DNA from 3 places in the Klebsiella electrica genome. Region 2 is predicted to be linked to each of the others. Evidence: riboswitches for the same ligand, from Rfam matches in the RefSeq annotation. Region 2 holds a riboswitch; each other region holds the start of a gene.
What was found. Region 2 has a riboswitch for thiamine pyrophosphate ahead of Electrica_RS12590 (TenA family protein). Riboswitches for the same ligand answer to the same signal wherever they lie in the genome.

Region 1 (2,202 bases), 1.8 Mb from region 2:
GCCACGCCGCCTCCGGCGCACTACCCCAGAGCGCCAGAAACGCGGCCAGTGCGACGGCGACCAGCAGCGCGGCGGCCGTCAGACCCGGCGCCAGCCAGCCGATATTTAGCGGCTGACGGCGCGTTGCCATGCATTAATCCAGTTCTGACGTTCTGCGGCGACCTGCTGCGGAGTATATTCCAGCGTGGTCTGCGGTTTCGGCAATGCGGCAAAACCCGCGGGTAGCGCAACCTGGGTGACCGGATACATCCAGTTGCCGGTCGGGATGGCATTCTGGAAGGCCGGAGACAGCATAAACGTGAGGAATTTCTCCGCCAGCTCCGGTTGTTTGCTGGCGGCGGTACGCGCGGCGACTTCTACCTGCAGATAGTGGCCTTCGGCGAAATTAGCGGCCGCGTACTGGTCTTTTTTCTCTTCAATGATGTGGTAGGCCGGCGAGGTGGTGTAGCTAAGAACCAGATCGCTTTCCCCTTTCAGGAACAGACCGTAGGCCTCGCTCCAGCCTTTGGTGACGGTGACGGTTTTCGCCGCCAGTTTTTGCCACGCTTCCGGCGACTTCTCGCCATACACTTTTTGCATCCACAGCAGCAGCCCCAGGCCCGGGGTACTGGTGCGGGGATCTTCGTAGATCACGCGCCATTTTTGAGTGCTTTCCACTAGTTCTTTCAGGCTTTTCGGCGGGTTTTTCAGCTTGTTTTTGTCGTAGACAAAGGCGAAATAGCCGTAATCAAACGGCACAAACGTGTCGTTATCCCAGCCGCCCGGTACCGTGACAGCGCTGGCCGGTACCTGGCTTTTAGCGAACAGTTTGCTCTGCGTAGCCGCTTCCAGCAGGTTGTTGTCCAGCCCGAGCACCACATCGGCTTTGCTATTCTTGCCTTCCATCCGCAGACGATTAAGCAACGAAACGCCATCTTCCAGCGCCACGAACTTCAGTTCACAGTTGCAGTCGGCTTCAAAGGCTTTTTTCACGACCGGTCCAGGGCCCCAGTCTGCCGCAAAGGAGTCATAGGTGTAGACGGTGAGTACAGGTTTAGCAAACGCGGGAACGGCGACCAGCGCCAACAGCGGGAGTAATTTTTTCAACACTTTGCACCTCATAACCAAGGGGGGGCAAAGGATTTTGAGTGGGCCTCAAATCCCTTCGCCGGCGTTATCCGGATCAGGTTCGACGGGTATTTTCTCAGCTTATACACTTCATCCTTCGCGCTGCCTCTGCGTTAGCATCGCGTGTCCACCCGCTTGCTGCTTTGATGCAACCCGAATGAGATGGTGTACGTATATCAGCACCCCGTTGAGAACGGCGTTAGTGTAATGATTTTGTGAACTGACGGAAAGCGCTTCAGCGCCTGCCGGACTGCTATCAGGGATCCGGCGGCGCAAACCACGCCGATTTGAAATCAAACCAGCCCAACGTATTCATTCTCACGCCACGCATACTGCGCTGCCCCTGGATAATCAGCCAGTGGTGGATCAGCGGCACGATAGTTTGATTGGCCAACAGCTGCTGGCTCCAGGTGGCCGGGTTTAGCTCGCCTGCGTGCCAGCGACGGGCATCCTGTTCCCAGTCGACGGGAATACAATGTCGTATCAGCGGGACTTCATACAACCAGGCAAACAGAGAAAAATCAATCGGTAGGGTAAAGTTAGCGCTGTTCAACCAGATATCGCTGACCACCTCGCCACGGTGCCACTCTTCGTACTCCAGCTCCTGAATCTGCAGTTTGACCTGATGCTCCGCCAGCAGCGTCGCCATGATCCCGCCCATCACGCGGTGTTCGACGTGATCCCGATAATAGGTGAGGGTGACGGACTCCAGCCCCGGGGGTTTTTCACAGGCATGACTGCGGGCGTGGTGCCAGCGGGGCAACAGACCATAGGCCGGGAACCAGTTGCCCTGGTACTGTTCACCGGCGTGATAAAGCAGATTGGCGGGCTGTAACAGATAGCTGAGCCACTGGCGAACCGCGAGGTTGCTGCCCAGAGGACTGCGGGCATCAAACAGCAGATAGTAGCACCCTTCCTCCAGCCGACTCTCAATCGCTTTCTCACTTTGCGTGGTTCCCTGTAGCGTCAGGCCGCCGTTGGGCTCTTCGCTAATCTCAGGCAGGACCCAGACGTTAACTTCATCAATTAACGCCCGGTAGCCGAAATAATCGTCAAAAGCGTGGATCTTCAGCTGATTTTGATTGTTGCGAACCA
Region 2 (2,202 bases):
GAATAATACACAGCATCAACCGGGTATGATTCAGCACCACCGGCCCGGCATAAGTCTGAACATAGCGGATAGAGCCATCGGACAGAATATGGGTAAAGTTAAGCGGCTTGTGGCCACCGGGCAAGCTTGCCACGCCGTGCATAACGGGAAGCACGTCCTTTCCCAGGATATTGATTTGCCAGGTATGGCGGGTGCGCATCTCATCGGCGGTGTAGTTATAAAACCGCAGCGCGGCGATATTGGCATCAACAATTCGGCCGTCCTGTTCAGGGTCGATAAGCAGCATCGGGGCGGAACTGGTCATAAAAAATCGCGCGAAGAAACGATTACTGCGCCGTTTGTAATGATGTGCGGGGTGCGCCTTAACCGCGTCATTTTGCTGCAGGATTTTGACGGCTTCGAAAAGAATTAAAGTGTCATATTCTGCTGATTTAATCAGGGTGGTTTTACAATAAACCGGACGCGGACCCTCCGTCGTTTGAATGGTCCATACTTCGAATACTTCAGCAATGTTTTTGAAGTAGTACAGATAATTCTGCAGGCTGCGCTCTGGACAGGTGGAGAGCGGGCCTTTGCGCATGTCATCCAGCGACATCTCTCCGCTAAGAGTTCTGGAGGCCTGATTACAATAGACGACGGCTTCTTTGAAAGGATGAACCACCCAGACAGGCGTAGTGAGTAAATCAAAAATCATTAACTCTTTTAATAACATGCAGCCCTCCAGCAAGCAGGCATCACGTCCCTGAACGACGCGCTTATCGTCAATATAGTCCAACGGCGTAAGCTAATGAAATGATGTCGAAAGTTCAGAACCGAGATGCAGACGCCGGAAGTATAGTTCCTTTTTGCTTACGGGAAGGATATCGGGAAAGCAAAACGGCGCTGTCGATGACAGAAGCCGGGCCCGGCATGGTGCCCGCCGTTGCTGAGTGATTTGCCGATAGGCTTAATTTCGCACAAACAGCCAGCTAAAAACGCATCGAAAGCCAGCCGCCGTTGAGCATTTAAGCACCATAAAACGTGACAGTGTCACATAAACCGGCGCAAAATCACCCGCGGCCGGGATTGTAATCAAAAAGTGAATGCCGTATAACATGGCGCAACCGAGGGGTGTCCCGTGAGGGCTGAGATGGCGTAAGCCGAACCCTTTGAACCTGATCTGGGTCATGCCAGCGAAGGGACGGGTCGGCAATTTTGCCAGTTTACCGCCATTGCCTGTTCATACTTCCGCACACCCGGATCTCCCCGCTATCAGGAGGTCCTGTGATTCTGCCGATCTTTACCCAGGGTATTTATGGTCGTCTGCGCCAGCAGGCGGGATGCGACTGGGAACAGTACGTCGCCCATCCCTTTCTCCGCCAGCTTGCCGAGGGAACCCTGCCCGAACGCGCTTTCCGACGCTATCTGACGCAGGACTACCTGTTCCTGATCCACTTTGCCCGGTGCTATGCCCTGTTGGTCAGCAAACTGCGCACGCTCCCGGAGATGCGCGCCGCGGCCGCCTCAATGAACGCGATCCTTGGCGAACTGCCGCTGCACGTCGGCTATTGCGCGAGCTGGGGGCTGGATGAAGCCACAATGGCCGCCGAAAGCGAAGCGCCGGAAACGGTGAACTACACCCGCTACGTGCTGGATATCGGTCATGCCGGCGATGCGCTCGATCTGCTGGCGGCGCTGATGCCCTGCGTGGCTGGCTATGCGGAAATCGGCCTTGGATTGCTCCACGACCCGGCCACCCGACTCACCGACAACCCCTATGCTTCCTGGATCCGTAACTACGGCGATGCGGGCTATCTCGACGGCGTCACCGCGGCCATCGGCCTGCTGGAAAGCGTCTGGCAGCAGCGCGGCGGCGAGTCGCGCCTCGCAGAGCTGAGCGTCATCTTCACCACCGCCACCCGTCTGGAAGCCAACTTCTGGCAGATGGGGCTGAATGCCGCGGCGGTTGGCCGGTGATGGCTCCGACCATTGCCGTGCGGGAATTAAGCCTGCGCTTCGGCTCGCGGGTCATTTTTGACAAGCTGTCGTTCGATATTCCCGCTGGACAGTGGGTTTCGCTGCTGGGCGCCAGCGGCGCCGGAAAAACCAGTCTGCTGCGAATTATCGCCGGACTGGCCGCCCCCACCCACGGTCAGGTTCAGGCCAGCGACGGGCGGCCGCTGGGCCCTCGTCTGGCCTGGATGGGGCAAAAAGATCTGCTCT
Region 3 (2,202 bases), 2.4 Mb from region 2:
TACGATGGCGGGTATGCTGCGCCAGCAAGATAGAATCGTCCCGGCGAATCGCCACGATCATGCAGGGCGCGATTTGCGGGTAATAACGTTCGCGGCAGTGGCTGCAGAGCATCGCCCATTCGGTTTTGCTCGGATGCATTGGATGCCCGCAGTAACCGCAGAATTTATGCGAGCGGTAAAATTCGGCGAGCTGAATCCCGCGCCCCGCCAGCTGAAACAGCCCCGGTTCCTGATCCAATAACTGCCGCAACGATCCCATATCATGCCGACGATCCTGGCACACCATCCACACCGCGTCGCCTTGCCATTCGCCAATATGCAGCGCGTGCTGGCCGACAAGATTGAAATTTACCGCTTCGCCATGTGGTAATTCCCCGTCGGGTAACCATAATTTCTGTTCGTGACTGACTATCCACCAGCCGCTATCTAATTTTTCAATAATACGATCCATATCTATTGCACTACCTTCGTTTTACTGGCAATTTTAACATTATATTTACATTCTGGTGAGCAACGTTATTTTCTTAATCTTGCGGAGTCAACCATGTTAAACCAGCTGGAAAACCTGACGGAACGTGTTGGAGGCAGTAATGAACTGGTCGATCGCTGGCTGCATGTACGTAAGCATTTGCTCGTCGCTTACTACAAGCTGGTTGGCCTGAAACCGGGAAAAGAATCCTTTATGCGGCTTAACGAAAAGGCGCTGGATAACTTTTGCCAAAGCCTGGTGGATTATCTCTCCTCCGGCCATTTTAGTATTTATGAACGCATTCTTGGCGAAATGGAAGGTGATACGCCACTTTTGGCGGTTACCAGGCTCTATCCGCAGCTGGAAGCCAATACCCAGCAAATTATGGATGACTACGACTCCTGCCTCGAAAACGCCATCGATCACGATAATTATCTTGAGTTCCAGCAGGCGCTGTCCGACATCGGCGAAGCGCTGGAAGCCCGCTTTGCGCTGGAAGATAAGCTGATCGCCCTCGCCATTTCGTACAACCTGAAAGATAACGTCAGCGACAATATCGCGCCGACGGCTTGAGTTGTGAACCGTTAACGAGTAATTTACAGACATTCTCCCTCTACGGAGGGAGTGTTATCTTGTCGGAGTGCCTATTTTCCACACTGGAAAAGGCTGAGACCGTTAATTCGGGATCCGCGGAACCTGATCAGGCTAATACCTGCGAAGGGAACAAGAGTAAACTGCAAAGAGCGGCCGTCCCTCAGGGACCAAACGCATCTGTTACTCCATCCGTCGTCTGACAAGCCATCTCCTTTTCATCTGGAATGAGCTATGTCTACAGAAAAACTGACCCGCCGACAGCAGCGCGAACGCGCACAACACTTTATTGATACTCTGGAAGGCACCGCCTTTCCCCGCTCACGACGCATCTATGTTCAGGGCGCACAGGATAGTATTCGCGTGCCGATGCGCGAAATCCAGCTCAGCCCCACGCTTACTGGCGGCGACAAAAGCAACCCACAGTATGAAGAGAACGAAGCCATACCGGTGTATGACACCTCCGGCCCCTACGGCGATCCTGATATAGCCATCGACGTCCGGCAGGGACTGGCGAAGCTGCGCCAGCCGTGGATTGATGCCCGTCACGATTGCGAGCCGTTACATGAACGCAGCTCCCTCTACACCCAAGCGCGCCTGGCCGATGAGGAGCTCGATGCGCTGCGCTTTAGCGGCTCGCTGACGCCAAAACGCGCAAAATCAGGTAAATGCGTCACGCAGCTCCACTACGCGCGCCAGGGCATCGTCACGCCGGAGATGGCGTTCATCGCCATCCGCGAAAATATGGGCCGCGAGCGCATTCGCAGCAAAGTGTTGCGCCACCAGCACCCTGGCGAAGGTTTTGGCGCCCGCCTGCCGGAGAATATCTCCGCCGAGTTCGTCCGCGATGAAGTGGCTGCCGGGCGCGCCATTATTCCCGCCAATATCAACCATCCTGAGTCGGAACCGATGATTATCGGCCGTAATTTTCTGGTGAAGGTCAACGCCAACATCGGTAACTCGGCGGTGACCTCCTCCATCGAAGAGGAGGTGGAAAAACTGGTGTGGTCAACGCGCTGGGGCGCTGACACGGTGATGGATTTGTCCACCGGGCGCTATATTCACGAAACCCGCGAGTGGATCCTGCGCAACAGCCCGGTCCCTATCGGTACCGTCCCCATTTACCAGGCGCTGGAGAAGGT

Region 1: another riboswitch for thiamine pyrophosphate. It lies ahead of thiB (thiamine ABC transporter substrate binding subunit); the one in region 2 lies ahead of Electrica_RS12590 (TenA family protein).
Region 3: another riboswitch for thiamine pyrophosphate. It lies ahead of thiC (phosphomethylpyrimidine synthase ThiC); the one in region 2 lies ahead of Electrica_RS12590 (TenA family protein).

The regions. Positions count from the first base shown of each region.
Region 1 is NZ_CP041247.1:4,436,850-4,439,051, reverse strand. Features, by position in the region: gene thiP (thiamine/thiamine pyrophosphate ABC transporter permease ThiP) at 1-130, opposite strand, end outside; gene thiB (thiamine ABC transporter substrate binding subunit) at 106-1,089, opposite strand; TPP riboswitch at 1,122-1,304, opposite strand; gene sgrR (HTH-type transcriptional regulator SgrR) at 1,364-2,202, opposite strand, start outside.
Region 2 is NZ_CP041247.1:2,627,747-2,629,948, forward strand. Features, by position in the region: gene Electrica_RS12585 (sensor domain-containing diguanylate cyclase) at 1-712, opposite strand, end outside; TPP riboswitch at 1,097-1,198, shown strand; gene Electrica_RS12590 (TenA family protein) at 1,264-1,956, shown strand; gene Electrica_RS12595 (ABC transporter ATP-binding protein) at 1,953-2,202, shown strand, end outside.
Region 3 is NZ_CP041247.1:5,003,735-5,005,936, forward strand. Features, by position in the region: gene nudC (NAD(+) diphosphatase) at 1-451, opposite strand, end outside; gene rsd (sigma D regulator) at 545-1,042, shown strand; TPP riboswitch at 1,096-1,209, shown strand; gene thiC (phosphomethylpyrimidine synthase ThiC) at 1,295-2,202, shown strand, end outside.